One region of the Fictibacillus sp. EA-CB0309 genome, then DNA from elsewhere that is predicted to be linked to it. Evidence: a T-box and tRNA genes for the amino acid it is inferred to sense, from the RefSeq annotation. Region 1 holds a T-box; the other holds one or more tRNA genes.

Evidence for each region. A T-box is a leader RNA that pairs with one kind of tRNA and senses whether it is charged. The one in region 1 lies ahead of argS (arginine--tRNA ligase), so its partner is inferred to be a tRNA-Arg.
Region 2: it has a tRNA-Arg gene. The T-box ahead of argS (arginine--tRNA ligase) is inferred to sense a tRNA for this amino acid. The anticodon was not compared.

The regions. Positions count from the first base shown of each region.
Region 1 covers NZ_CP169271.1:2,128,508-2,148,395, reverse strand. The annotation lists gene ACEWFH_RS11935 (DUF502 domain-containing protein) at 1-195, shown strand, start outside; partial or broken gene ACEWFH_RS11930 (DUF2515 family protein) at 429-1,558, shown strand; gene ACEWFH_RS11925 (hypothetical protein) at 1,504-1,893, opposite strand; gene ACEWFH_RS11920 (GDSL-type esterase/lipase family protein) at 2,051-2,416, shown strand; gene proC (pyrroline-5-carboxylate reductase) at 2,755-3,594, opposite strand; gene ACEWFH_RS11910 (group-specific protein) at 4,016-4,423, shown strand; gene ACEWFH_RS11905 (GDSL-type esterase/lipase family protein) at 4,405-5,229, opposite strand; partial or broken gene ACEWFH_RS11900 (DMT family transporter) at 5,321-6,234, shown strand; gene msrA (peptide-methionine (S)-S-oxide reductase MsrA) at 6,565-7,527, shown strand; gene ACEWFH_RS11890 (MATE family efflux transporter) at 7,546-8,907, opposite strand; gene ACEWFH_RS11885 (hypothetical protein) at 8,995-9,276, shown strand; T-box leader at 9,323-9,526, shown strand; partial or broken gene argS (arginine--tRNA ligase) at 9,594-11,251, shown strand; gene rarD (EamA family transporter RarD) at 11,355-12,029, shown strand; gene ACEWFH_RS11870 (EamA family transporter) at 12,014-12,289, shown strand; gene ACEWFH_RS11865 (2-oxoglutarate dehydrogenase E1 component) at 12,461-15,319, shown strand; partial or broken gene odhB (2-oxoglutarate dehydrogenase complex dihydrolipoyllysine-residue succinyltransferase) at 15,312-16,582, shown strand; gene ACEWFH_RS11855 (nuclease-related domain-containing protein) at 17,160-17,906, shown strand; partial or broken gene ACEWFH_RS11850 (quinone oxidoreductase family protein) at 18,120-19,081, opposite strand; gene ACEWFH_RS11845 (DUF6501 family protein) at 19,237-19,437, shown strand; gene ACEWFH_RS11840 (bifunctional 3-deoxy-7-phosphoheptulonate synthase/chorismate mutase) at 19,434-19,888, opposite strand, start outside.
Region 2 covers NZ_CP169271.1:52,505-63,733, forward strand. The annotation lists rRNA gene ACEWFH_RS00285 (23S ribosomal RNA) at 1-847, opposite strand, end outside; rRNA gene ACEWFH_RS00290 (16S ribosomal RNA) at 1,075-2,622, opposite strand; tRNA gene ACEWFH_RS00295 (tRNA-Ile) at 2,809-2,885, opposite strand; tRNA gene ACEWFH_RS00300 (tRNA-Gly) at 2,895-2,968, opposite strand; tRNA gene ACEWFH_RS00305 (tRNA-Pro) at 2,977-3,053, opposite strand; tRNA gene ACEWFH_RS00310 (tRNA-Arg) at 3,059-3,135, opposite strand; tRNA gene ACEWFH_RS00315 (tRNA-Leu) at 3,169-3,254, opposite strand; tRNA gene ACEWFH_RS00320 (tRNA-Leu) at 3,305-3,388, opposite strand; tRNA gene ACEWFH_RS00325 (tRNA-Lys) at 3,404-3,479, opposite strand; tRNA gene ACEWFH_RS00330 (tRNA-Gln) at 3,537-3,611, opposite strand; tRNA gene ACEWFH_RS00335 (tRNA-Asp) at 3,627-3,702, opposite strand; tRNA gene ACEWFH_RS00340 (tRNA-Glu) at 3,737-3,811, opposite strand; tRNA gene ACEWFH_RS00345 (tRNA-Ser) at 3,815-3,905, opposite strand; tRNA gene ACEWFH_RS00350 (tRNA-Asn) at 3,909-3,983, opposite strand; gene ACEWFH_RS00355 (SprT family protein) at 4,160-4,618, opposite strand; gene cmpA (cortex morphogenetic protein CmpA) at 4,715-4,837, shown strand; partial or broken gene ACEWFH_RS00365 (Tex family protein) at 4,886-7,012, opposite strand; gene ACEWFH_RS00370 (hypothetical protein) at 7,065-7,265, opposite strand; gene ACEWFH_RS00375 (PP2C family serine/threonine-protein phosphatase) at 7,356-7,964, opposite strand; gene sigB (RNA polymerase sigma factor SigB) at 7,961-8,752, opposite strand; gene rsbW (anti-sigma B factor RsbW) at 8,718-9,200, opposite strand; gene ACEWFH_RS00390 (STAS domain-containing protein) at 9,197-9,529, opposite strand; gene ACEWFH_RS00395 (PP2C family protein-serine/threonine phosphatase) at 9,592-10,599, opposite strand; partial or broken gene ACEWFH_RS00400 (anti-sigma regulatory factor) at 10,611-11,011, opposite strand; gene ACEWFH_RS00405 (STAS domain-containing protein) at 11,014-11,229, opposite strand, start outside.

The DNA.
Region 1 (19,888 bases):
GTTGGTTTTATTACCACAGAAGATGTTAGCAGCTTAAGTGATGAATTGGCTGATCACGTTGCCGTCTATATTCCCCAAACTTTTCAGATCGCTGGATTCACGTTCTTAGTTCCTAAAGATAAAGTCAAAGTGCTTGATATCAAACCAGAGGACGCCATGAAATTTTTATTATCTGGCGGAGTCGCAACAAAATAAGCATGAATGTAACACCCTTTATTCAGAAAGGGTGTTTTTTAGTTGCATTGTTCATACATTGATAAGAAGGGAGGGTGTTAAACTTGAATGCTTCTAAGCGGTTACTAACAAAATTAACACTCATTCCAATTGATTTCTTGCTTCAGCCCTTTTCTCTATTAAGTAGAAAGAAAGTGATTTGGGAGCTGAGTTCAGAGCAAATAGTACAGCTTCAATTACAATGGTTGCGAATTATGAAACGCACAAATAGCGTAAGAATCAATCTTCGAAACAACAAAGAGTTAATACGAAAAATTAAAGACGAAACAAAATCAAAAAACAGGAACAACATTACCCGAACGGCTGCATATTTATCATTTTTCAAGAAAAATCATGAGATAGAATGGTCATTTTTAGCTCATATGGTCTCAAGGAATGCAGGATATTTTATGACTGATTTAAAAGGAGAATTCTTGCCTCACATCCTTGACGATCTATTTGCTGAGAATTTATATACGATGCTAGAAAAGGGAAACAGTATGATCTTCGAAGACGCATACCCTCAATTGCTTTTATATGAAGAAAGTAAGAAGAAGGGAGTATCCCTATTTTATCTTTGCCCTTTTTTAATGTCTCTCCATTTATGGAAGGAGTTTGGGAATTGTATTTTCAGGGAGATCAGAGCCCGCTGCTACCCATCGCACAAATTATAAATGAACAAAGTCACATTGAAAAACACCTTGTTCAAACAGAGGAATACCAGCGTTTATTAAATAAATTGACTTATCGCATCCAAGAATGGCTTCAGCTTTCTCAAATCTTATTTCCTGTATTGCCGTTAAAGAATTCAGTTGGTAAGAACATGTACAATTTTGAAGACCTTAATTCAAGAATTGAACTAGGTCAGAATTTATACAATGTTCTTTTTAACCCTAAACATTTTCATAACTCCTATAAGTTTGCACTTCAAAACCCTCACACTGGTTCTCGTACCGATTATGATAGCAGTGTTTTCAATCCTATTGACTCAATCAAAAAGAAAGAGAAATATCCGAAAGAAAAACTTTCTTTCTTTAAGACGAAACAGAATCATAAAATATATAGTCCTTTTCTTTGTGACGTTTGGAAACAAAGTTATACAGGACCTTTTTTTCAATCGAACTGGTTTTCAGAACATGATTTTGCGATTGAAAAGATAAGATTGGTAAAAAAGCATTCTTCTCCAATCTGGATGTCTTATTGGGCGGGCCTTCATAAGTTAGAATCTGCTTTTCTTTTGAAACACTATTATCGTTTACTCAAAAAAATAGAGGCCATGAATAATGGCTTCTATTTAAAGAAGGAAAGGATGTTGCCCATTTGCTGTGCAAGCCCCATAACTTGATTTGCTCCGCCCATCATTTTGCCGAAGTTCAGACCAGATCCTTGGTTATTCTGATACATTCCCATTTGATTCCCTTGCCCTTGTTTTTGGTTAAACGGCATGCCTGGCATCATCGGATGCGGCATACCCGGAGGCATCATTGGCATCATATAGGGCATATATGGCTGTTGGTTAAATCCTTGTGAATATTGCTGCTGCGGCATTGGAGCTGGAGTTGCAGGCGCATATGGCGGTCTGTCGGGTACTTGTTGGCTATTTGCGTAACCCTTTGCAGTAGGAGTGGAGAAAGGATCGTATCCGCCGTATGGGAACATTCTCATAGATTTCTCTTTCAAAAAAATCACCTCAAAATAGTTTCCATATATGTATATTCAACTAATTAAAAAGGGACATAACCCTTCATAGGAAGTGATGAAAACGCCCTGTCCAAATTTTGCTCACATCATATTTTATAAGTAGAGGTGTGTTGCCGAAAAGGAGGATAAGGAATGTATGGCTAAATACAATGCTTCTTATGATTGGTTATTAACTGCAATCGGGGATTCCTTAACCGTTGGAGTAGGGGCACCCGTATTTGGAAAAGGTTATGTAGGAAGGTATGTAGGGTTCACTCAAGATATTTTTAATAAACAGATCCTTGTTAATAACTTTGCGGTTACCGGCACAACCTCTGAAGAAATTCTCAACTCTTTAAAAGACAAAGCAGTAAGAAATTCAATAAAAAATTCTAAAATTATTCTAATAACAGCTGGAGGGAACGATCTTATTCAAGCGGCATTTAAATATATGCTGACGCATGATGAAGACCCTCTGTATCGCGCACTTGAACTTTGTAAAAAACTTAAAGAAGATCTTTAAAGTCATCTTCAGATTAAAAAAGGATGCAGAAGAACCTTTTATCATTCGAATATGTACACTTTATAATCCGTATTTTAAATGGAGTAAAGCGATTAAATGGGTACACTTATTTAATAATCATATAAAAAGTTATGAATCGTTACCGAATGTTAGAGTGGCTGATCTATATCAGGTTTTTAAAGGGAGAGAAAAGGAGCTTGTTTCCTTTGACAGTGTCCATCCAAACAAAAAGGGGTACCAGGTGATAGCCGTCTCCTTATTTGAGCTAGGCTTTAAAGAGATAGAATAAATATAAAAACAGCACAAGCCGTGTAAAAGCTTGTGCTGTCTTACTTATTTTATAGCGCCGGAACTTTTTCAAATTCTTTTCTCAATGTTTTTGAACGCTTCGCTGCATTTTCAACTGCTCTTTCAATGGCTAGACCGCCTCCATTTTCTGCAAGAGCTTCAAGACCTGCCGCAGTTGTACCATTAGGTGAAGTAACTTTTTTACGAAGCTCTGCTGGAGAATCATCCGATTCCATCACCATTTTACTCGCACCATATAGTGTTTGCGCTGCAATATCCCGCGCCAACTCACGATCCAAGCCATTTTCCACCGCTACATCTTCCATGTGTTCTAAAAGATAATAGAAATACGCAGGACCACTTCCTGCTATGCCTGTAAAAACATCCATCTGTTTCTCAGATATGATTTTTACTTTACCAATGGCTTTCGATAATTCTTGAGCTAAATCCAAATTTTCATTTTTTACATACTTACCGGCACTAATTCCCGTAATAGATTCACCAATCATACTTGACGTATTCGGCATTACACGGATGATAGGAAGACGCTTTTCTAAGATCTCCTCGATATAATGTGTTGAAATTCCTGCAAGTACGGTTAAAATCACATGATGATCTTGAAGTGCTGGTCTTACTTGTTGTAGAACTTCTTCTGCTTGTTTTGGTTTTACCGCAAGAATAATCACATCTGTGTTACTTAAAGTTAATTCTTTAAAAGCCATCGTTTGAATGTTGTATTTTTCATTCAGTTCCATTCTTCTATTTTCATTAGAATGGTTTGCAGCCGTAATTCGATCTGGAGAAATCCCAGCTTTATTGATTAATCCTGAAATCATTGCTTCTGCCATTGAACCTGCTCCAATGAATGTAATGTTTCTGTATTTTAACATGCAACCCTCTTTCAATAATTTTGGATTATCCGCTACTTTTTAGTCGACTCATTAGGCTGTTTTAACTTAGAAGTGAAGCGGACTCTTTGTTATTCAATTTGTAGTAATTTTATTTTGCTCTTTGCTATATACTTGTTGCTACTATTGCTCGTTGATTGGAGTGTAAGGTGCGAGACTACGGCTAGGAAGAGCGGTCAGGTGAGACCCCTAAGGCGCAAAGCGGCAAGGGACTCATTGCACGCCCCGTGGAAAGCGAGCATCCTGAAACGGAAATCAACCCTTTAAAAACAATAATAATTAAAATGCAGCCTTTTATTTAAAGTACTATGTTAACATGTTCACAAATAGATGCAAGTTTAGATGTTCTTTATTGAGTGATTGTAATATGATTTTTACATAAGAAAAAAGGGGAGAGTGTACGATGAAATTTTATATTGCCTCTGGTTTTGTGAACAAATCATTAGTAAAGAAAGTAGGAGCTGAAATAACAAAGAAGCTGAACTGGGAACTTACATACGATTGGACTCAGAATGAGAGGGCAGAAACAAAAGAAGATCTTGCTAATATCGGTATAAAAGAATTTGATGCGGTTATGAATTCTGATGTAATCATTGTTATATTGCCTGGAGGAAAAGGGTGTCATACTGAGATGGGGATTGCGCTCGGCAATAATAAACGTGTCATTATGTACGACCCGAATGGTACTCTAAAAGATCTCTCCAAGGCAACGACATTTTATTATTTGCCTCAAATTAAAAATTGGAATGGGATAATAGAAGAGCTGCCACCACTTTGCAACTCTTCAAACCCTCATTGCGCTTCTTTATAAGATTGATTTTGAAATGTAGTTATCGTTTTGTCTGCGATTCTTGCATATCCTTCGTCATTAGGATGAATAGAATCGTACAGCCATTTATCCATATCTTCAGTTTGAAGAGCATCACTCACAGGAACAACAAGTGCTGGTTTATAAGTAAGTGCGGTCTCATAAGCAATTAAGTTCCAATCATTTAGCAGCTTTTCCGTTGCAGGGTAATATTTTTGCTCTGAGTTCACAACATTGTATAGTTCATTTAATACTAATATGGCATTAGGGTTTTGCTCTCTAATCGTCTCAAAGATTTCGTTCAAATTTTTCTTATATCCGGTTTTCACTTCGTCATAACTCTGAATGGCTTTAATCGGACCTTCTTCTTTTGCTATTTGTACAAGATCATTTCCGCCAATATTGATTGATATAATATCGGCAGATTTAACAGATTGCTGAACAGCAGGTATTTCTAGCTGATTCAATAATCCTTTGCTTGTTGCGCCTGAAACGCCTTGATTTTCCAAAATGAACGTTTTACCCGTTAAGTTATGGAGGTTATCATTGACTTTGTTTGCGAATCCTCCTTCTTCTGAGCCCCTGCCTTGTGCGACAGAATCACCTAAGACTAAGTGGTTAAAACTGGAATCCGAACTTTTATTAAGATAATCAAGGTATGTGATTTGTTCTGATTTTGTACTGTCGTTTATGTCAATTACAGATTCTTTCTTGATCTGATTTATCTTATACTGTGGGTAGTAGTACCATGCCGCTGTACCGATTACCATTAGCAAAAGAAGTAAGGATATGATATATCTTTTTTTCATTTTATCCTCCTCCTGAAATTATAACTTGTCATAACAAAGTATTAGTTATTGATAATAACATAAATATGTCTAGAAAGTGCAGGGTGAGAACTTGAATAACGATTCACTTAAAATACCAGTATTTATTCCGTTAATCATAGGGATTATTGCCATTTCCTTTTCCGCCATTTTTGTTAAGTGGTCAGAAGCCCCAGTTTCTGTACAAGGGATGTACCGCTTATTGTTTACATTATTATTAATGCTCCCATTTGTTTGGAAACAATTTGCTTTCCTCAAAAAATCTCGTTTAAAGATGCAGCTTTATTATTTTTATCAGGAACATTTTTAGCATTACACTTCTTATTTTGGATGGGGTCCTTAAAATTAACGACCGTAGCCAGTTCCACGATACTCCTTTCATTACAGCCTGTTTTTGTAATGGTTGGTGCATTCATAGCGTTTAAAGAAAGAACTTCTAAAGCAGCAATAATAGGAATGATTGTAGCAATAGCTGGTGCGATTATGATTGGTTGGGGAGATATCGGTATTTCAGCTCAGCATATCCAGGGAGATCTGCTGTCCATTTTAGGTACGATTGTAGTAGCTGCGCATATGTTGATCGGTCAAAAGCTACTGAAAACAATACCCGCAACTCTCTATAGCTTCACTGTGTTTTTAACAGCTGTAATTGTTTTTGTTGTTTATAATGCTTTCTTAAACATACCCATGATTGGATATCCTGATAAGGAATGGGGCATATTTTTATTGCTTGCCATCATCCCAACTGTTTTCGGACATGTACTCTTTAATTGGCTTTTAAAATATGTAACAGCCGCAACGATATCCATGGCTATTCTTGGTGAACCCGTTGGAGCAACTTTGCTGGCTTACGTATTGATCGGAGAAACATTAACAGTCTCCCAATGGATTGGAGGTGCCATGGTTTTAACAGGTCTATATTATTTCTTACAAAATACCCGTAAACAAAAAGAAATAAACCTCCAGCTCCAATCAAGAAACCTGTAACGGTAGGTCCAATTGTTAAAAAAGGATAGGGTGATATTGTAATCCATGTTGTTTTTGAAAGTAGTTGATTTCCGTTCCAAGTGCTTCGCTTTCCGCGGGGCAGGCGGTGAGCCACATTTAGACGTTTCACTCTTAAGCGTCTCACCTGCCCTCCTGTCCTAGCCTGAGTCTCACACCTTTACACTTCAATCAACTGTTCAAAGAAGAAATAAAAAAGGATCAATAGCAGCAATCCTTTAGAAAACAACAAAAAGATCAAAGCCTTTTTCTATGCAATTGACTCTTATTCTTATATGATGTAACAAACAGTTATGAAAGGAGATGGATTTCATGAGTAACTATGCGAAAGCTACTTTTGCTGGTGGGTGCTTTTGGTGTATGGTTACACCTTTTGAGGAATGGCCTGGCATTATAAAAGTTGAATCAGGCTATACGGGCGGACATACAGAAAATCCTACGTACAAAGAAGTTTGCAGTGAGACAACAGGGCATTTTGAAGCAGTTCAGATTACATTTGATCCTTCGATTATCTCTTATGAAAAAATAGTATCTGTGTTTTGGAAACAAATTGATCCGACTGATGCAGGAGGACAGTTTTATGACCGAGGAGACTCCTATCGAACAGCGATTTTTTATCACGATGATGAACAAAAAGCAGTCGCAGAACAATCTAAGAAAGAGTTAGATGAAAGTGGACGTTTTAACAAACCAATTGCTACCTTAATTTTACCCGCTGATACTTTTTATGTTGCTGAAGATTATCATCAAGATTATCACAAAAAGAATCCTTTTCATTACAAGCGCTATAGACAAGGGTCTGGTCGAGACACATTTATAAAGTCTCATTGGGAAGATAAGAAACAAAAACAAGAAATTCTTAAATCACTAAGCCCTATGCAATATAACGTGACACAGAACGATGCAACAGAACCACCGTTTCAGAACGAATTTTGGAATCATATTGATGAAGGGATCTACGTAGATGTCGTTTCTGGCGAGCCACTATTCAGTTCTCTTGATAAGTTTGATAGCAGCTGTGGCTGGCCAAGCTTTACAAAACCCGTACGTTCTTCTACCGTTGAAGAAAAAGAAGATCTGTCACATGGGATGATTCGTACAGAAGTACGGAGTAAGGATGCAGATTCTCATTTAGGACATGTTTTTACGGATGGTCCTCGTGATCGAGGAGGATTGCGCTATTGCATCAATTCAGCTGCACTTCGATTTATACCGAAAGAACAGTTAAAAGAAAAAGGATACGGTGAGTATCTAACTCTATTTGAACAAAAATAAACCAGCCGCTCGGCTGGTTTATTTTTGTTCTGAAGAGGAATAGGAATGTGATTGGATATATTTTAACCGGGCAAATAAGATGACGGCTCCAGCTGATAAACCTGATATAAGTCCAATCCAATAACCGTATGCTCCGAGTGTTGTAAAGTTAGCTAAGTAATAGCCTACCGGCAGTCCAAGGACCCAATAAGAAATAAAGGAAAGCATGAACGTTACATTTACATCCTTATATCCTCTTAATGCGCCTTGAATGGGAGCACCGAATGCATCAGCTAATTGAAAAAATACAGCGTACCATAAAAAAGAAGTCGTGAGTTTGATTACTTCTGATTCATTTGAATACATCCGAGCGACTTGGTCATCAAATACAAAAAGAAAGCCCGAAAGAATTAAAGCAAAACCTACTGCTGTAATGATTCCGATATAGCTATACTGTGCAGCGTCTTTAAATCGACCAGCCCCTACCTCAAATCCAACTGCAATGGTGAGGGCAAAAGAGATGCTCAACGGCAGCATATAGAGGAAAGACGCAAAATTCAGCGCAGCTTGGTGAGCGGCAATGGTAACCGTATTAAAGTCACTCATTAGTAGAGTAACTGCTGCAAATATACTTACTTCAAAAAAGATGGCTAGGCCGATCGGTATGCCAATCTTTAATTGTTCTTTCCAAGCTTTTAATGATGGTGAGTAAAACGTGTGAAAGAGTTTATATCGTCTAAAAGAATTGAATTTCATAACAATGATTACAGTTATAAGAGCTGTGATCCAATACGTAATGGCGGAAGCAACACCAGCACCAATACCGCCTAATTCTGGGAAACCCGCTTTACCGAATATCAACAGATAATTAAATACGGCATTTATAGGTAATCCGATAAGTGTTATAAACATCGTTATTCTTGTCTGACCAAGTGCATCGATAAAAGAACGTAAAGCTCCATATAAAAATAGAGGAAGAATACCGAAAGCTAATGCAATCAAATAGCCTCTTGCTACTTTCTCGACTTCTTGATCTAACGACATGGCTCCCAGTATTGGATTTAGAACCAATGAACCTAGTATGAGCACAATAACCGATATGACAACGGATAAATACACAGCCTGCATGACGGACCTCGGCACACTTTTTGTATTTTTAGCTCCTTGTAGCTGTGAAACAATGGGGGTTAGTGCCATTAAGATTCCATTTAGACCTGTAAAAATAGGAACCCATAAACTTGATCCAATAGCGACACCGGCTAGCTGATCAGCTCCTGAACGTCCGCTCATTACCGTATCAAGAAAATTCATAGCATATAACCCTAATTGAGTGATTAGAACAGGGACGACTAATAATAAGAAACTTTTATATTTATCTCTTAATGAATATGTCTGTATCATCTGCATACTTCCTTTATTGTTTTAACTGTCAATTCAAGACAATGCATTATATCATAAAACATATGAAACACACGTAAAGGAGAAACTATGAGCGTACAATTTCTTTTTGAAGTTCAATCTGTTCTGCCTGGAGAGGAAGCGGGTGAAAAAATCGTGCTTGTTTCAACAGAACTTTTATATAAAAACAGCGGCGAAACAATCTATACTGGCGTTATACCTGTAAGGGTTTCGAATCATGGGGTTTTTGTTTCAGTATCTGCAATATCAGCCGCATTCACTTCCAAATATTTGCGAACAGAAACACTGTTCAGGTTAAAGCGGTATATTAAAAAAATGAGAGATTACTTGGATTTTGATAAAAAGGAATAAGTTGACTTTTTACATCTGCCCTCATATAATATGGAAAACTATAGACAGAACATTTATGAAAAGAGAGTACTCTGCAAAGGATGTTATAGCGAGCTAGGGTTGGTGAAAGCCTGGCACAACTTTCAGACGAAGCGCACTTTGGAAATGTTTGCTCGAAATTTACAGTAGGGCAAACCGGGCACATCCCGTTAACAGATCAAGCGGCCTTATTAAGGCAACAAGAGTGGTACCGCGGTCATCCGCCTCTTCTATTAATTAGAAGAGGCGGTTTTTTTATTTAGGGAGGGAAAAAGAATGAACGGTAAAAAGAATTTGCCATTTATCTAAAGAATAAACTGGGTGATGAGCTATCGTTAGACCAAATTGAGAGTTTAATTGAAAAGCCAAAACAAATTCATCAAGGGGATCTAGCCTTTCCTTGTTTTCAGCTGGCTAAAATCCTAAAGAAGTCCCCAAATAAAATCGCTAACGAGCTTGCCTCAGGAACTATTCCAGAACATTTCGAGAAAACAGAAGCAGCAGGCGGCTATTTAAATGTATTTCATAATAAAAAAATAGCAGCTTTAGAGCTTTTAACGAAGATATTAAAAGATAAAGAGAATTATGCAAATCATGTTTTCGGAAATGAGAAAACAATTGTTTTCGACCTTTCATCTCCTAATATCGCAAAACCTTTTTCAATGGGCCATCTCCGTTCTACTGTGATTGGTTCCTCATTAGCATCCATTAGCGAAAAATGCGGATACAAAACGGTAAGAATCAACTATATCGGTGATTGGGGAACTCAGTTTGGGAAGTTAATCTGCGCTTACTTAAAGTGGGGAGAAGAAGATAAAGTACGAGCTAATCCGATTGAAGAACTAACAAAGCTATATGTTCGTTTTCATGAAGAGGCAGATAACGATTCTTCATTAAATGACGAGGGAAGAATGTGGTTCAAGAAATTAGAAGATCATGATCCACAAGCGACAGAATTATGGATATGGTTTAAAGACGCTTCATTAAAAGCGTTTCAAAAAATATATGAACTTCTGGATGTACAGTTTGATTCTTACAACGGTGAATCGTTTTATAACGATAAGATGGAAGAAACGGTTTCAGAACTTCAGAAAAAGAACTTGTTAGAAACATCTGAAGGTGCTCAGATTGTAAGAGTAGGGGATGATATACCACCTTGTTTGATCAAAAAGACTGATGGTGCAACTCTTTATGCGACACGTGACCTTACTGCTTCCATCTATAGAAAAAACACATACGCTTTCGATCAAGCTTTCTACGTGGTTGGTCATGAACAGTCCTTACACTTTGAACAAGTTAAGCGTGTGTTAAAAAACTCGGCCACGATTGGTCGAATAACATGCACCATGTACCATTCGGTCTAATTTTACAAGATGGCAAAAAGATGAGCACTCGAAAAGGGAGAACCGTGCTTCTTGAAACCGTAATATTAGAAGCAATACAGTTAGCTGAACAAAACATCAAAGAGAAGAATCCAGAACTCGAAGAAATAGAGACGGTGGCAAGACAAGTCGGTGTTGGCGCTGTCATATTTCATGATCTGAAAAATGAAAAAGGAAACGATGTTGAATTTTCACTTGACCAAATGCTTAAATTTGAAGGTGATACAGGTCCTTATGTCCAATATACGGCCACAAGAATTCAAACGCTATTAAACAAAGGAAACTTTGAAGGGCAGCTGCCACAAAAAATTTCCATTGAGGAAGAAAGCTGGGAACTCCTTTCCGTCTTAAACGATTTTCCTGCAATGGTTGAACTGGCGTTTAACCGAAAAGAACCTTCCGTCATATCAAAATATTTGTTGAAGCTATCTCATAAATTTAATCAATATTATGCAAACGTTAAAATCCTAAACAGTACTGAAACATCCGAAAGATTAGCATTATGTGCATCCATTCAGATTGTACTAAAAGAAGGTCTGCGATTATTAGGGATTCAAACACCTAATCGAATGTAGAAAGGTATGACTGGGCTGTTTAAGTCATGTTGCTGGCAAACCTTTGATGTTCCGTTATATAATCTTATAACTTCAACTTATATAAGGAATCGGGGAGCAGACAATGAAAACTGATGAACATACAAAAGGTATATGGAATGCAGCTTTATCCTATTTAATCTGGGGTTTTCTGCCTCTATACTGGAAGCCTCTCGATTTAGTTGGTTCAGGTGAAATTTTAGCACATCGCATCTTCTGGTCATTTTTACTGATGGTAGGTGTAATGATTCTTTTAAAACGAAAAGATGCTTTACAAAAAGATTTAAGAGTCCTCCTTACCAATAGAAAACAATTTTTTTCCGTTTTAACTGCCTCCATATTGATTAGCGGAAATTGGGTGATGTATATATGGGCTGTAAATACAGATCATGTAGTAGAAGCCAGCTTAGGTTATTACATCAATCCGCTTGTAAGTGTGATTTTAGGGATGCTTGTACTAAAAGAAAAATTAAACAGCTGGCAAATTGTTTCTTTTATTATTGCAGCTTGTGGTGTATTCCTTTTAACATGGCAATATGGAGAATTTCCTTGGGTGGCTGTCTTTTTAGCACTTTCTTTCGGCCTATATGGACTCGCCAAAAAATTAGGAAGCTTTGACTCGTTAACTGGATTAACCTTTGAAACCATGTTTGTAGTTCCTTTTGCGTTTATTTATTTGGTTTACCTTCAATGGAATGGTGAAGCTTCATTTATTTCAGGTGGAACTTTAACGACATTCCTTTTATGGGAGCAGGCCTAGTTACAGCCGTACCACTTATTTGTTTTGCACAAGGAGTTAAACGTATTTCCATGACCATGATCGGTTTTCTGCAATACATAGCACCGACCATTATGCTGATCCTGGGTGTGTTTTTGTATCATGAAACATTCAGCACAATTCACGTCATTTCATTTACTTTAATCTGGATTGCACTCCTTATATTTACACTCAGCAGAACAAAATGGGCAAATTATCTCATAAATCGTAAAAAACAAAATTCACTTTCTGCGAAAATATAGTATAATGGCAATGACCATTGCTTACAGTTGAAACCTTATCAATGATAAGGTTCTTTTCATTCATTGTTTGAGAGCGCTTTAAATAGGGAAATATCAAGGGCGAGAAATGATGAATCACCTGTTAACAGCAACAGCACAATACTTACAAAGGGAAGCAGGAGGGAACAAAAGATGAGTCATCAACGTTCCAAATCAGAAAATCCTTGGCAAGGACTGAGCGGTCCAAACTTGGCTTATGTCCTTGAACTATATGATCAATATAGCGTGGATCCGGAATCTGTTGACAGTTCATTCAAAGAGAGATTTGATGCTTGGGGTCCTCCAAGTGAGGGTTCTGAACCAAATCAACGTACTGCACAGAGTTTTGATGGAATGGATTTAGAGAAATTGGCAGCTGCATTAAAATTGGCAGAAAACATCCGTACTTACGGTCATTTAGCTGCTAACTTATATCCAGTTGGAGAGTTTCCTAAAGACAACCACCATATTGACCCAAAAGAATTTAACTTAACAAAAGAAGATTTGAAAGCGATACCACCTTCCTTTATTTGGAAAGAGGCGCCATCAAGCGTTAAAGATGGCTATCAAGCGATTCAAATGCTGCAGGAAGTGTATACCAAAACAATCGCTTATGAGTTCAGTCATGTACATGAGACTGAAGAACGCCAATGGTTAAATACCATGGTAGAAACAAGCCAGCACTATCCTAAATTTACAGCAGAAGATAAGAAAAACCTTTTAACGCGTCTTTCAGAAGTTGAAGGTTTTGAGAAATTCCTTCATAAGACATTCGTTGGACAAAAGCGTTTCTCTATTGAAGGCGTTGACATGCTTGTCCCAATGCTTGACGAAGCTGCAAAAGAAGGATGCCGTGACGGAGCTGAACATGCTCTAATCGGAATGGCACACCGAGGACGTTTAAACGTACTTGCTCACGTTCTTGGAAAACCTTACGAATTAATTTTCTCTGAATTTCATCATTCTCCAAACAAAGAGCTAATTCCTTCTGAAGGTTCTAGAGGAATTAACTTTGGATGGACAGGGGATGTAAAGTATCACTTAGGTGCATCCCGTTTGGTTGAAACAGATCAATCACACAAAATCAAAATCTCACTTGCGAACAATCCAAGTCATTTAGAGTATGTAGATCCAGTTGTTGAAGGATATACAAGAGCTGCTCAAGAAACACGCGACAGCAAAGGTTATCCTGTTCAAGATACGTCAAAAGCATTTGCGATCCTTATTCATGGAGATGCTGCTTTTCCTGGTGAAGGTATTGTCGCTGAGACATTGAACTTAAGCCGACTTAGAGGTTATCAAACAGGCGGAACGCTTCATATCATCGCAAACAACCTAGTTGGTTTTACAACGGATAGCGGAGATTCGCGTTCTACGAAGTATGCGAGTGACCTTGCAAAAGGGTTCGAGATTCCGATCATTCACGTTAATGCAGATGACCCGGAAGCATGTATTGCTGCTGTACATCTTGCATACGAATATCGTAAAAAGTTCCAAAAAGACGTTCTGATCGACTTGATCGGTTACCGTCGATTCGGTCATAACGAGATGGATGATCCTTCTGCAACACAGCCGAAATTGTATAAACAAGTTAACAGCCATCCAACTGTTCGCGATGTTTACGCAAAGCAGCTTATTAAAGAAGGCGTAGTAACGGAAGAAGAAGTTAAAGGCATCGAGGATGATGTTTTAACTAAGCACCAAACCGAGTACGAAAAAGTACACGGCCGCAAAGAAAAATTTAAACTGGAAGACACAAGACTTCCGGATCCGTTATCAAAAGCACTTCCTGATATCGATACCACAATTTCGGTAACTGATCTTCAGGAGCTCACGGAGAACATGCTTAAGTTCCCTGGGGACTTTAATGTTTACCCTAAAATCAAAAGAATTCTTGAACGCAGACGCAAAGCGTTCCAAGGAGAAAAAATTGATTGGGGTATGGCGGAATCATTAGCGTTTGCATCCATTCTTAAAGATGGAACACCGATTCGTATTACAGGGCAAGACTCTGAGCGTGGTACTTTTGCACAAAGACATCTTGTTTTGAACGATAGTGAAAACGGTAAGAAGTTCTCTCCATTGCATGCAATGGATGATATCAATGTTTCTTTTGCGATTCATAACAGCCCGCTATCAGAATCATCAGTAGTTGGTTTTGAATACGGATATAATGTTTTTGCTCCTGAGACGCTTGTTATTTGGGAAGCACAATACGGAGATTTCGCAAACGTAGCTCAAGTTCTGTTCGATCAATTCTTATCAGCAGGACGTGCAAAATGGGGTCAAAAATCCGGAATGGTTATGCTTCTTCCACATGGATATGAAGGTCAAGGACCAGAGCATTCAAGTGCACGTTTAGAGAGATTCTTGCAGCTAGGAGCAGAAAACAACTGGACTGTAGCAAACGTAAGTACAGCTTCTCAGTATTTCCACTTGTTAAGACGCCAGGCAAAACTTCTTTCTATGGATGAAGTTCGTCCGTTGGTTGTTATGACTCCAAAGAGCTTGCTTCGTGATGCGAAGGTGGCATCATTGGCGGAAGCATTTGAAAGCGACCACTTTATGCCATTATTACAGCAACCTGGCCTAGGCAAGGAAAAAGAAAAAGTGAAGAAAATCTTGTTATGCTCTGGTAAGATTGCGATTGACCTTGAAAAAGCGCTTGAGCAAGATCAAGTGACTAGAACAGAAATGCACATCGTTCGAGTTGAACAAATCTATCCGTTCCCTGAAGAAGAGATGACAGCTCTTTTAAATGAGTATCCAAACGTTGAAGATTTGATCTGGGTTCAAGAAGAACCTAAGAACATGGGGTCATGGTTATACATCGAACCGAAACTCCGTGCCGTTGCACCTAAAGGAGCACATGTTTCTTATATTGGTCGACAAGAACGTTCGAGTACGGCTGGTGGGGAGCCAGACATCTACAAAAAAGAACAAGAACAAATCATCCAAACATCATTAGCACTAGACATACAATCGCGAGAGGGAGGCCGTGAACATGTTTGACGTTAAAGTTCCGGAATTAGCCGAATCTATTTCAGAAGGTACAGTAGCACAATGGCTTAAAAAAGAAGGCGAAGCAGTTGTTAAAGGTGAAGATTTAGTAGAGCTTGAAACAGATAAAGTAAACATCGAAATCAGCGCAGAACGCGATGGTATTCTAAAAAATATCAAAGTTGAGCCAGGTGATACTGTTTCTGTAGGTGACATCATCGCTTCAATCGTTGAAGGTGATGCTTCAGAAGCTTCTGAACCAGCTGCAGAGGAAAAAGCAGAAGAAAAAACTGCTCCCGCTCAAAAGCAAGAACCAGTTGTAGAAAAAGACGCGGCAGAAGACGAAGTAAAAGCTTCAGATCGCCCGATCGCATCTCCTGCAGCACGCAAGCTCGCTAGAGAAAAAGGCATTGATCTTTCAGAGGTTAATGCTCGCGATCCGCTTGGACGAGTTCGCACAGAAGATGTGAAACGCCACGCAGAAGGCGGAAGCAGTGAAAAAGCTACTCCGGCATCTAAACCTGCAGCAACTGCATCCAAGCCGGCTGCTTCTGTTGAAGCGGTTAACCCTGAGAAGCCAGTTGAGCGCGTAAAAATGTCACGCAGACGTCAAACAATCGCTAAGCGTTTAGTAGAAGCTCAACAAACTGCTGCGATGTTAACTACGTTTAACGAAGTCGACATGACTGCAATCAACGAAGTTCGTGCTCGCCGCAAGGACAAGTTCTATGAGCAAAATGGTGTAAAATTAGGTTACATGTCATTCTTCACGAAAGCCGTAGTAGGCGCGTTAAAGAAATTCCTGCGATCAACGCAGAAATTCAAGGCGACGAAATGGTTCTTAAGAAGTTCTACGATATCGGTATTGCAGTTGGAGCAGAAGAAGGACTAGTTGTTCCAGTTGTCCGTAACGCTGACCGTCTAAGCTTTGCTGGCATCGAAAAAGAGATCGGAAACTTAGCTGAGAAGGCTCGTTCTAAAAAGTTATCATTAGAAGACCTTCAAGGTGGTTCATTCACAATCACGAACGGCGGTATCTTCGGATCAATGCTTTCTACGCCGATTTTGAATGCACCTCAAGTTGGTATCCTTGGCATGCACACGATCCAGTGGAGACCAGTTGCTATTGATAAAGAGCGCATGGAAAACCGTCCTATGATGTACATCGCGCTTTCTTATGACCACCGTATCGTTGATGGAAAAGAAGCAGTAAGCTTCTTAACAACAATTAAATCACTTCTTGAAGATCCAGAGTCACTTCTTTTAGAAGGTTAATGTGTGTAAGATGTATTGGGAAAGCCTCCTGCAGCTGCAGGGGGTGTTTTTTTGTTTGTAAGATGAATATTGTTTGTGAGCAACATATGGAAAGTTAGCGGATACAGAGGCGGGATTTGTCGAATGGCCTTTATTTTTCAATTTAGACTTAATTATGGTTGAAAACGACTTAATTAATGGATCTAACGACTTAATTGAATTCCATTCCGACTTTATTTTTTCAATTTAGACTTAATTGTGCACAACCGAAATTTTCAGCACCAATTAATTATAAAATCGCTGCCGAAAAATAGAGGTTTTTATCAATTCTTATCGAAATGGATACGTATTCAAAAGGAAGAGGTGATTTCTTGATAAAAAAACCACGTACAAAGCCCCTAAAGTTACTAAAATTGGAGGTGAAATTACAAAGAGTAGTACCCAATCACCCAAAGTACGGTGAACTACAAATAGAATTCGCGAAACACTCAGCAGGTTATAGAGGAGAAGCGGCACTTGATTATTATTTGCACGATTTAGATGAGAATTCATACTTCATTTTTCATGACTTGCGGCTTCCTCGAGATAAAGAAAAGAAATATTTTTTCAAATCGACTGTCTGATTCTTCATTCTTCGTTTGGCGTGTTGCTCGAGGTTAAAAATCTCTCAGGAGATCTATATTTTGATCACCACTTCGATCAAATGAAACGAACGAAAAACGGGATAGATGAAACGTTTCCTGATCCTGTGAATCAGGTCCAACAACAAAAAGCATATCTTAAAAGCTGGTTGAATAGAAATCAATTGCCAAAAATTCCGCTCCAATCCCTCGTTGTTCTAACAAATCCTAAATCCTTTATCACTCTATCGCCGCATTATGGTAAGAAAGCAGCCAAAATCATTCGAGCTAAGAGTCTAGCTAACAAAATTGTAACCCTTTCAACATGCCATCAAGAAACCCTCTCAAAGAAGGACCTCTCAAAATTAACTACCAAGCTATTAAAGCAACATGAAAAACTAAATCCAGAGTTATTAAAAACATACAACATCAATGAGACGGACATCATCACCGGAGTCTTTTGTCCAGCCTGTAATCATGTGCCTATGTGTCGAGAGAGAAATACTTGGGTTTGCTCTATATGCCATGAGAAATCAAAAGATGCTCACATAAGAGCAATCCAAGATTATGCACTATTCTTTGATGAACCTGTAAAGAACAAAACCTTAAGACGTTTTTTACATATCGAATCAACTACTTGTATGAAAAAGCTTCTAAAATCCATGCATCTAACCCCAAGCGGACCTACTAATTCAGCAACGTACAAACTACCCATTCCTGAATAGTTTTTATTCAACATAATATTATTTCAATCAAATAAAAAGCTGCTATAGGTAGGGAACAAACCAATAACAATTTGCAATTTTATATCATTTGTAAAATGCAACTAACAATACTTGCAAAATACGACAATTGTGACATTAAATCATTTGTATTTTACAACTAAAGTGCAAAAAAGGCAGCTGCATCTAGCAACCACCCGAATATCATCTATAAATTTAAGGAATCAACAAAATCTTTCCTGCACTTTTTCTGCTCTCCAGATACTCATGTGCTTTAGCACCATCACTTAAAGGAAACACAGTCTCTGTTATTTTCACATGACCATCTTTAATCCATTTAAACAATTCACTTGAGCGTTTCACACGTTCTTCGTGAGAGGTGAGGACGTTCCATAAATCCCCGCCAGTTAACGTCTTAGAAGTGTCCATCAGCATACGAGGATCAATTGAAACAGGATCCCCACCTGCCATTCCAAAGAACACAACCGTTCCACCAATTCGTGTAACTTCAAAACTATCCATTATCGTAGAGCCGACAGATTCATAAACAACGTCGACACCTTTGCCGGAGGTTACACCTAAAACGGATTCTTTCCAATTATCATTATATAAGAATACCGAATCTGCACCTACACCTAAAGCCATCTGGCGTTTTTCTTCTGAAGATGTCAATCCAATAACTGTTCCACCTAGCAGTTTGATAATTTGAATCAATAGCTGTCCAACACCTCCCGCAGCAGCATGAACCAATGCAACATCGCCTTTTTTATAGCAAAGCTGTCACTTGTTAAGTAGTGTGCCGTTAATCCTTGTAATAAGAGGGAAGCGGCAGATTCAAATGTTACACCATCAGGGATGGGAATCGCTTTTTCGCTTGGCACAGCAACCAACTCTGCATTCGCGGCAGGCACATCAGCAAAGGCGATGCGGTCACCAACACACACACCCCTTACTTGACTACCCACTTCTTTTACGATACCAGCGCCTTCATAGCCAAGAATGTAGGGAGGCTGTCCTTCTAGATGATAGTTTCCTTTTCTTCTATAAACGTCAGCAAAGTTTAAGCCGATCGCTTTCATTTCTAACAAAATGTCATCAGGCCCAATAACAGGCTGTTTAATTTCACGATATTCTAAGACTTCTGGTCCGCCAAAGCGATCAAATACTAAAGCTTTCATATATACAGTTCTCCATTCTAATATAATGTTCTTTATCATATTAACCGATATAATTATAGGAATACTAGGGAAGCAGCTTAAAGAAAATGAATTTGACAGAAAACGTGCTGCACATTATGATTTAACAAAAGAATTCCATGAAGGAGAGAGACATCATGATCCATTTAGAGTGGGGTAACAGACCAACAATTCGTGAAATTAAATGTGTGCATACTGACGCTAAGAAGTATATGGTGAACCGTGCTTTAACAGCTGGGAAAACATACGAATTAAAAAATGAAACTGAAGAATTTTATTTCGTTGTTGATAACACCGGCAAAGTAGGCGGTTACTACAAGGAATATTTTGAAGGCTAAGCAAGCAATTTAAAAGCCTGACTCCTTGAGCCAGGCTTGATTGTTTTAAGAATGAATTTTCTTTTTTCCTTGTTTAATAGCGCGTCCATGAATTCGTGGAATTCAGGGATGTTCATCTGTTGAGCTGAGTCAGATAACGCTACAGCAGGATCCGGATGAACTTCTGCCATAACCGCATCTGCACCAATCGCCATAGCTGCTTTTGCAGCAGGAAGGAGAAGATCTTTTCGGCCTGTGGAATGCGTAACATCCACAACTACTGGAAGATGCGTTTCCTTCTTAAGAATAGGGACTGCTGAAATATCGAGTGTGTTACGAGTTGCTCGCTCGTACGTACGGATTCCGCGTTCACAAAGAATAACTTGAGAGTTTCCTTGAGCTAAGATGTATTCTGCAGCGTACATGAACTCTTCAATTGTAGCGGCAAGTCCACGCTTTAGTAGTACAGGTT
Region 2 (11,229 bases), 1.8 Mb from region 1:
TCCGTGTTCGATTGGCATTTCACCCCTACCCACACCTCATCCCCGCACTTTTCAACGTGCGTGGGTTCGAGCCTCCATTCAGTGTTACCTGAACTTCACCCTGGACATGGGTAGATCACACGGTTTCGGGTCTACGACCACGTACTATGTCGCCCTATTCAGACTCGCTTTCGCTGCGGCTCCGTCTTATCAACTTAACCTTGCACGGGATCGTAACTCGCCGGTTCATTCTACAAAAGGCACGCCGTCACCCGTTAATGGGCTCCGACTACTTGTAGGCACACGGTTTCAGGATCTATTTCACTCCCCTTCCGGGGTGCTTTTCACCTTTCCCTCACGGTACTGGTTCACTATCGGTCACTAGGGAGTATTTAGCCTTGGGAGATGGTCCTCCCGGATTCCGACGGGGTTTCACGTGTCCCGCCGTACTCAGGATCCACTCAGGAGAGAACGAAGTTTCAGCTACAGGGCTGTTACCTTCTTTGGCTGGCCTTTCCAGACCGCTTCACCTACTTCGTTCCTTTGTAACTCCATGTAGAGTGTCCTACAACCCCAGAGGGCAAGCCCTCTGGTTTGGGCTGATTCCGTTTCGCTCGCCGCTACTCAGGAAATCGCATTTGCTTTCTCTTCCTCCGGGTACTTAGATGTTTCAGTTCCCCGGGTCTGCCTTCTCATACCCTATGTATTCAGATATGGATACCATCCCATTACGGATGGTGGGTTCCCCCATTCGGAAATCCCCGGATCAATGCTTACTTACAGCTCCCCGAGGCATATCGGTGTTCGTCCCGTCCTTCTTCGGCTCCTAGTGCCAAGGCATCCACCGTGCGCCCTTTCTAGCTTAACCTTATATGATGTTTACACATCAAAGATTCTTGCTTGGCGCAGATTGTTAAATCTGCCTTGCATATTGTTTGGATGTCGATATCTAGTTTTCAAAGAACATAGAAAATAACCTTTTCAGAATGAATCATAAAAAGTGTTATTTAGTTGAGAGTTAGTTCTCTCAAAACTGAACAAAAGAAGAATAGGTGTACTTACGAAACAGTCGAAGCTGTTTCATAATCTCCATAGAAAGGAGGTGATCCAGCCGCACCTTCCGATACGGCTACCTTGTTACGACTTCACCCCAATCATCTGTCCCACCTTCGGCGGCTGGCTCCCAAAGGGTTACCCCACCGACTTCGGGTGTTACAAACTCTCGTGGTGTGACGGGCGGTGTGTACAAGGCCCGGGAACGTATTCACCGCGGCATGCTGATCCGCGATTACTAGCAATTCCGGCTTCATGTAGGCGAGTTGCAGCCTACAATCCGAACTGAGAATGACTTTTTGGGATTGGCTTGGCCTCGCGGCTTCGCAACCCTTTGTATCATCCATTGTAGCACGTGTGTAGCCCAGGTCATAAGGGGCATGATGATTTGACGTCATCCCCACCTTCCTCCGGTTTGTCACCGGCAGTCACCTTAGAGTGCCCAACTGAATGCTGGCAACTAAGGTCAAGGGTTGCGCTCGTTGCGGGACTTAACCCAACATCTCACGACACGAGCTGACGACAACCATGCACCACCTGTCACTTTGTCCCCCGAAGGGGAAAGCTCTATCTCTAGAGTGGTCAAAGGATGTCAAGACCTGGTAAGGTTCTTCGCGTTGCTTCGAATTAAACCACATGCTCCACTGCTTGTGCGGGCCCCCGTCAATTCCTTTGAGTTTCAACCTTGCGGTCGTACTCCCCAGGCGGAGTGCTTAATGTGTTAACTTCAGCACTGAGGGTGGAACCCCCAACACCTAGCACTCATCGTTTACGGCGTGGACTACCAGGGTATCTAATCCTGTTTGCTCCCCACGCTTTCGCGCCTCAGCGTCAGTTACAGGCCAAAAAGCCGCCTTCGCCACTGGTGTTCCTCCACATCTCTACGCATTTCACCGCTACACGTGGAATTCCACTTTTCTCTCCTGCACTCAAGTCTCCCAGTTTCCAATGACCCTCCACGGTTGAGCCGTGGGCTTTCACATCAGACTTAAGAGACCGCCTGCGCGCGCTTTACGCCCAATAATTCCGGATAACGCTTGCCACCTACGTATTACCGCGGCTGCTGGCACGTAGTTAGCCGTGGCTTTCTGGTTAGGTACCGTCAAGGTACGAGCAGTTACTCTCGTACTTGTTCTTCTCTAACAACAGAGCTTTACGACCCGAAGGCCTTCATCGCTCACGCGGCGTTGCTCGGTCAGGCTTTCGCCCATTGCCGAAGATTCCCTACTGCTGCCTCCCGTAGGAGTCTGGGCCGTGTCTCAGTCCCAGTGTGGCCGATCACCCTCTCAGGTCGGCTACGCATCGTCGCCTTGGTGAGCCGTTACCTCACCAACTAGCTAATGCGCCGCGGGCTCATCTGTAAGTGTCAGCCGAAACCGACTTTCAAAAAAGAAACATGCGTTTCTTCTTATTATCCGGTATTAGCCCCGGTTTCCCGGAGTTATCCCCGTCTTACAGGCAGATTACCCACGTGTTACTCACCCGTCCGCCGCTAAATCAGAGGAGCAAGCTCCTCTTCATTCGCTCGACTTGCATGTATTAGGCACGCCGCCAGCGTTCATCCTGAGCCAGGATCAAACTCTCCATAAAAGTGTTTGTCTTGCTCGTTTTTAAAACTGACGGAATTAATTTAATTCCTTACCTATTTCTTTTGTTCAGTTTTCAAAGAACTTTTTGGCTTGTCTTTTTTCGAGACAGCTTTATCATCTTACCGAATCAATGTTATAAAGTCAAGCTCTTTTTTAAAATCTTTTTTTGATCATTTTTACGATCATATGGTGGGCCTAAATGGACTCGAACCATCGACCTCACGCTTATCAGGCGTGCGCTCTAACCAGCTGAGCTATAGGCCCGTAAAAAATTGGAGCGGGTGATGAGAATCGAACTCACGACCAGAGCTTGGAAGGCTCTTGTTTTACCACTAAACTACACCCGCATAAAGAATGGTCGGGAAGACAGGATTTGAACCTGCGACCCCCTGGTCCCAAACCAGGTGCTCTACCAAGCTGAGCCACTTCCCGAAATATGGCGCGCCCTGAGAGATTCGAACTCCCGACCTTTTGATTCGTAGTCAAACACTCTATCCAGCTGAGCTAAGGGCGCCTATTCAATGCATTATATGTTATTTGTAAAAGTTGGTGCGGTCGAGAGGACTCGAACCTCCACGGGGATACCCCCACTAGCCCCTCAAGCTAGCGCGTCTGCCATTCCGCCACGACCGCGCGGCTAGATGCCAGCGCATGAGCACTGCAACTTATTGAGAAAATTAATATGGTGCGGGTGAAGGGACTCGAACCCCCACGTCAAAGACACTAGATCCTAAGTCTAGCGCGTCTGCCAATTCCGCCACACCCGCATATTAATTTGAAAATGGTGAGCCATGAAGGACTCGAACCTTCGACCCTCTGATTAAAAGTCAGATGCTCTACCGACTGAGCTAATGGCTCTTACTGTTAATAAGGTTTAGTGTTTGTATCTTAAACACTCATCTTAAAAATAAAAAATGGCTGGGCTAGCTGGATTCGAACCAACGCATGTCGCAGTCAAAGTGCGATGCCTTACCGCTTGGCTATAGCCCAACACCTTAGAAATAATGGCGGACCCGACCGGGGTCGAACCGGCGATCTCCTGCGTGACAGGCAGGCATGTTAACCACTACACCACGAGTCCATCAATCTATAGGTATTGCTTTTATGAAAGTATATGGTGACCCGTACGGGATTCGAACCCGTGTTACCGCCGTGAAAGGGCGGTGTCTTAACCGCTTGACCAACGGGCCAGATGGCAGAGAAGAAGGGATTCGAACCCTCGCACCGCGTTAGCGATCTACTCCCTTAGCAGGGGAGCCCCTTGAGCCACTTGGGTACTTCTCTGTATGGCTCCACAGGTAGGACTCGAACCTACGACCGATCGGTTAACAGCCGATAGCTCTACCACTGAGCTACTGTGGAATGTCTTTTAAGGACAATTAATATCATAATTGTTTCAGCGTCAGATGTCAACCCGTTTTCGAAGTTTTTTTCTGAGCCGTTATCGCTTTAGCTACCTTGTTAAGAAAGCTATGTAAAAGGTATGTCTAACAGCGACTTTATTAAATTACCACATACCTATAATCGAAGTCAACACCCTATTTTAAAGAAACCTGTTTTAATTTTCCTCGGCACTTTCCGCATACATACTTTTTCGTGTCAATTCTTCTCTTTCTTTTATAGGACTGCATACAGTCTGCGCAGATATAGTGATATTTATAACTCTCTGTTCTTCTTTTTTCAGGTATGGACTGACAGAAGCGAGAGCCGCCTACTTTATTTAGCCAATACTTAAAATCGTAATCACCATGCTTATACCCTTTACCTTCAATATGCATATGGTAGTGCACAAGCTCATGTTTAATGACCCCAATCAATTCGTCCATGCCGAATGCCTCGTAAAGATGCGGGTTCATTTCTATGTCATGAGATCTTAAAAGATATCGTCCTCCTGTTGTTCGCAGCCTTTTATTAAATCTGGCTCTGTGCCGAAACGGTTTATCGAAGAACTGAAGAGAAATTTCCTCGGTAAGTTTTTGTAATTCCACGTCAGTCATGGTCAAGCTCCTTACATTTCAAGTTCACATCAACAAGCTTCTATACATAGACTAATACACAAATAACGGATTGGGAAGTTCAAGGAGGTTCTCTATATGCCAACATGGTTTAAAAGACAGCTCCGTCGTGCTTATTATCAAAAAGATCGTTACCAAATCCGCTTACTTAATCAGTGCTGGTTCTTTTATAACAAAAAACACTCCTCCAGTGAAGAGTAATTTACTGGAGAAGTGCTTTATCTTGTTGATGTTTTTTCGGTAGTTGTTTTATTTAGGAGCAATCATCGTTAAGGCGATTCGTTGTTTAGCTACATCTACAGAATCTACCCATACGGTTACGACTTGTCCTACACTTACAACATCCATTGGGTTCTTTATGAAACGATTTGTTAATTTCGAGATATGCACAAGCCCATCTTGTTTTACACCAATATCTACAAATGCTCCGAAATCAACGACGTTGCGAACGGTTCCTTGCAGTTCCATCCCTTGAGATAGGTCTTCCATTTTAAGAACATCTGTTTTAAGCACTGGCCCTGAAAAAGCATCACGCGGATCTCTTCCTGGTTTAGTAAGACCCTCAATAATATCTTTTAAAGTCGGTACACCAATATCCAATTTTTCAGATGTGGCATCAAGCGATATGTTATTTAATTTTTCCGCCAGAGCTTCTGAACCTATATCAGCAGGAGTAAATCCGAGTTCTTTTAACAATGCTTTCGTCGCTGGATAGCTTTCTGGGTGAATGCCGGTTTGATCAAGAGGCTGATTTCCATCAACCACTCGCAGAAACCCGATACATTGCTCATACGTTTTCGCACCGAGTCGCGGAATCTTCTTAAGTTCTGTTCTGTTTTTGAATTTCCCGACTTCATTTCGTTTTACGATAATGTTCTGTGCGACTGTTTTGGACAACCCCGAAACATATTGAAGCAATGAAGAAGAAGCTGTGTTTACGTTAACCCCTACTTGGTTAACGGCAGTCTCCACCACAAATGAAATTTCTTCCCCAAGTCTTCTTTGGGAAACATCGTGCTGATACTGGCCAACTCCGATAGACTTCGGGTCGATTTTCACAAGTTCTGCTAACGGATCTTGAAGTCTTCGTGCGATAGATACAGCACTTCTTTCTTCCACTTGAAGGTCAGGGAATTCTTCACGCGCTACACTTGAGGCCGAATAAACACTCGCACCCGCTTCGTTTACAATGACATAGGCCACTGATTTTTCGAGGTCTTTTAACGTTTCAGCAATAAACTGTTCTGTTTCGCGTGATGCGGTTCCATTTCCAATCGCAGCAATTTCAATGTCGTATTGATCGATCAACTTTTTCACAACAACAGCAGATTTTTCTACCTCTGATCGCGGCGGTGTTGGATAAATGGTTTGAATATGCAAGACTTTTCCCGTTTCATCCACTACACCTAGCTTGCATCCTGTTCGGTATGCAGGGTCGACACCAAGAACAACTTTCCCTTTCAACGGAGCCTGCAATAAAAGGCTTCTTACGTTTTCAGAAAAATATGAATCGCGCGTTCTTCCGCTTGCTCAGTTAGAGCGGTTCGGATTTCACGTTCAATAGAAGGAGAAATTAATCGTTTATATGCGTCTTCCATCGCTTCGCGTATATAAGCTGCCGCTGGCGAGCTGGAACGCTTGATCGTTTTTCTCTCCATCTTAGAAAGAATTAATTCTGATGGAGTTACGATACTTACTCTCAAAATATTTTCTTTCTCGCCGCGGTTAACCGCCAAAACACGATGTGGAACGATTTTTCGGATCGGTTCTTGGTATTCGTAATACATTTCGAATACTTTTTTCTCATCATTTTCGGTATTCTTGCCATCTGTTTTGATCTCGCCTTTAGTAAATGTATCTTCGCGGATCCATTTTCGCATATCCGCGTCATCAGACAGCATTTCAGCAATGATATCTTTTGCCCCTGTTAGACTATCTTCAGCTGAAAGCACTTCTTTTTTCGTTTATGTATGCCGCAGCTTTTGTTAGTGGATCATCATTGTTTTGTTCCAACAGCCAATGTGCTAGTGGCTCAAGTCCTTTTTCTTTGGCTACCGTTGCCTTAGTTCTTCTTTTTTGTTTATAAGGACGGTAGATATCTTCTAAATCTTGCAGCTTTTGAGCTTTCGAAATAGAAGCTGTTAATTCTTCAGTAAGTTTTCCTTGTTCATCGATAAGACGAATGATTTCTTCTTTTCGAGTCGCTAAGTTTTGCAAGTACGTCCAACGATCCATGATGTCTTTGATCTGCACTTCATCCAGACCGCCCGTTAATTCTTTTCGGTAACGTGCGATGAACGGGACCGTATTTCCTTCTTCTAAAAGAGCAATAACCTGATTAATTTGTTTGCCTTTTACATTTAGTTCTTGTTCCATTGTACGTAATGCTTGTTCACTAATAGGTTGTCCCAATAAGAACACTCCTTTTTCAATCAATTACTACTATTATAAACCAATGAAGTTGCTCCGTAAAAAAGTGAAGGCTTCTTTTTCGTATCCAACGATGCTTTTGGAAGTGGTTGATTTCCGCTCCAGATGCTCGCTTTCCACGGGGCGTGCGGTGAGCCTCCTGCCGCTTTGCGCCATTAGGAGTCTCCACCTGACCGCTCGTCCCGTAGGAGTCTCGCAACTTGCACTTCAATCAACTTGCAAATGAAGAGTGAAAAAGATTCAAAAACAAAAAACACCATCCTAAAATCTTGATAAGGATGATGTTTAGCTAACTAATATTTACTTGGCCTACGATGCATGTAGCATCGTCGTTAATATCTTGTGGCAATCCACTTATAAAAATGACAGACTCTTTTGGAGAAATCATTTTCGTTAAGAGTGATCGACTTTGTGTATGAATATCCATGCCATCAGAATAAAGCATTAATGTTAACTCTTTTTCAAACTTGAAATCCTGTACTTTAAATCGCTCAGGCTTCCCTACTAGAAAACCTGCCTTCGTTAAAGGGTGTATGGCTCTTTGTCTTTCAGCAGAGATCATAAAACGGATGTTACCTACACCTGAATAAGTGGCTGTTTGATTTTTGTAATCGACTTTAACAATTGCGATTACAGCACCTCGAGTATGTCTTAACCCCTCGTTACAAAGATGCATCAGCTGTTCCACTGATTCATGATGATGCTGATCAATTATGTCAGTAGCAGCTCCTGAAGCTTCTTTCGCCATTTTGCCGCTTCCTAAACCATCTGCAACCGCGCAAATCAAATAATCTTCCGTTTCTTTCACATAAAAACTATCTCCGCAAAGATCATTTCCCTTTTTAGGTTTCTGGTAAGAGGAAACAGATGCTCTGCTAAATTGATAGTGTTCGATCATCTAAGCGCCTCCGAGGGTGATACTCGCAACGCTTCTTTTAGTTTTTCTAACGCTCTTCTTTGCAATCGGGAAACATGCATTTGGGATATGTCCAGACGTTCCCCTGTTTCCTTTTGGCTTAAGTTTTCAAAATACGTACACTGCAGGATTTCACGTTCACGTTCAGAAAGAACAGCAAATGCTTTCTCCAAAAGTAGCCTTTTATCGATTTGATCGAAACCATCATCATTGGATCCAACTAAATCGAGAAGTGTAACCGTACTACCCTCTTGGTCCGCTTCAATAGAACTATCCACGGATAGAGCTTGATAACTTTTACCCATTTCCATCGTCTCTAGAACTTCTTCTTCTGAAACTTCCAGAAACTCAGCAATTTCAAAGATTTTAGGTGACCTTTGCAAGCGAGTCGTTAATTCTTCAACGGCTTTCTTGATTCTCGGACCTAGTTCTTTAATACGGCGCGGTACATGCACACTCCATGTTTTATCACGAATAAAACGTTTGATTTCTCCAACAATTGTTGGAACGGCAAATGATTCAAAAGATCTGCCAAACGTTTTGTCGTATCTTCTAAAAGCAGCAAGCAGTCCGATCATACCTACTTGAACTAAATCATCATGGATGCTTTTCCCTTTAGAAAACTTTCGTGCAAGAGAATGTACTAAGTCTTGATACTGCAATACAAGATTTGTTTGAATTTCTTCGTTTTTTGGATCTTGCTGTAATTCATCAATCCATGCATAGACCTGTTCTTTACTGTGAAGGCGCTGGTGAGATTCTGTCGACATGTTCCTCCACCTCATCTCTGTGAAGATACTTTGTCATCATTACAACGACACCGGCTTCACTGCTTATTTCTACCTTGTCCATTAGTGTATCTATCAGAAAGAGGCCTAAACCTCCCTCATGCAGTTGATCAACTGATTTACCATCTACAGGGCCAAGATCTTTAGAGATAGATTCAACGTCGAAACTCTTTCCTTGATCGACAACCGTAATTTCCATGCGGTCATCATGTATATTGCAGCCAATGCGAACTTGGCCTTGATCTCCTTCTGTGTAAGCATGATTTACAACATTCGTTACAGCTTCTGAAACAGCAATCTTAATATCTTCAATTTCATCAAACGCAAAACCCATGCGGTTTGCCAGACCAGATATCGTTAATCTGACTACTCCCACATAATCCGGCTTTGCCGGAACGTTCATTTCAATATAGTCGGACGCTGTTCTCATAGCGCCTCCCCCTTTACTCCGCTTTCGATGTCCATTACCTCAGTTAAACCGGTAATTTCAAAGATACGTTTAACGCGTTCTGTCATGCCTCTTAGCTTTAATGAGCTATTGTGGGCTTTAGAAGACTTTAAAGCTCCTACAAAAATACCCAATCCCGTGCTGTCCATATATTCTATACCAGAAAGGTCGACGATTACGATGTTCCCTTCTTTTTCAGTTAACGGAAGCATGACTTCTTTAAGTTTCGGAGCCGTATATGCGTCTACTTCCCCAGTAAGATTTAATTCATATGTTTCATTTATTTGGCCTTGATTAATTTGCAAATTCATTTGTTTTTCCCCCCAAGCTTTGTATGGAACCATAAGGTACCTTTACCCTAATTGAACACTGTTTAAACCAGTCTTTTTAAAATAATTAAAGTAAAATCATCTCTGAGCTCGAACCCTTGAAGCCGATCCAACTCCTGAAATACATTCTCAACAATTTTTTGAGAGGGTAGATCCATATATTTACGAATGAGAGAAACAATTTCTTCTCTTTCAATAAATCCTTTGCTTGTCCTGCACTCGGTCACTCCATCTGAGAGCAAGATGACCATATCTCCAACTTCTATCTCCTTTTCATACGGATGATAGGTTGTTGTGCGAGAAACCCCCAGAACAAGGCCTTTAGCAATAAGATCGTGGAACTTATCTTCTTTTGCATGATAAATAAATCCTGGTTCATGACCGGCACCTGCATAGAAGAACTTATGGCTTTCCGGTTCATATACACCATGGAACATTGTAATGAACATGTTGCTATGAACATTTTGTTCAACAACACGGTTTAAGTTTTCCAGCAGGAGATGAGGTTTCATCTGTTCTTCTGGCAGGCTGTCCATCGCGTATTTAATCATAGACATACAGAGTGCAGCGGGTATGCCTTTACCGATAATGTCAGCTACAGCGACACTAAGACTATTGCCGCTTTTAACAAAATTATAATAATCGCCATTCATTTTTTTAGCAGGAACGCTTACAACGCCTATGTCCAACTCGTTAAAGTCAGGTACATCGCTAAGCAGCAATGTTTGCTGCATGCTTGCGGCAACTTCAATTTCTGATTCCAGCTGTTGCTGTTTATCCCGCAGACTTTGGTGTTCGCGGTAAGCAAAGCCATAACCAATCATAGATTCAAGCAGAAAGTCAAAAGAATCTCTCATCTCTTCTGACATATCCGGGAAAAGCTCGTCCATTACTTGAATGTGCAAGCTCACTAAATCTTCAGGTGAAATCTGCTGCTCCAATAGTTTCCGGCTAAATTGCTGGGCTTTATAGAGTGTCGTCTCGGTTTTGGCTTTTAGATAGACTGATAATAAATCTTGGTAACGTTCCGTTAGTGCGTCCTTTGCAGTCAAGAGCTCTCCTCCTAACGAAGCCATTTAGTAGCAGATATCTCCGTTCCCACGTCAACCGTGGATTCAATAGAGAATTCATCCATTAAACGCTTCACACCTGGCAATCCAGCTCCTAATCCGCCGGAAGTTGTATAGCCGTCTTCCATAACTTTTCGGATTTCTCGGATTCCAGGACCATTATCTAAGGCTACGATTCGCAGTCCTTTTTTCCTAATTGATCGATTGGTTCAATGCAAATCTTTCCTCGGCCGGCATACAAATAAATATTACGGGCGAGTTCGGAAATCGCTGTTGTTATTCTGGCTTGATCAACATTTCCGAAACCAAGCTCTTTAGCCATGTTTCTTCCAAGTTGACGGGCACTTACGATGTCCCATTCATTGCGTACTTCCACACAGGATTGGATGTCCATAATCATCCCTCCAGTTCCAGACGCAATTTATCAAGCCCCTGTTCTAAGTCAAGTGCTGTCGAAACTTCCCTCATTGAAATTCCAAGGTCAATTAAAGTAATAGCAACCGCAGGCTGTATTCCTGTTAATACAACTTGAGCTCCCATCAACTTTGACATCCTCACGACATCTCCAAGAACTTTTGCTATGAAGGAGTCAATCATGTCTACTGACGTTAA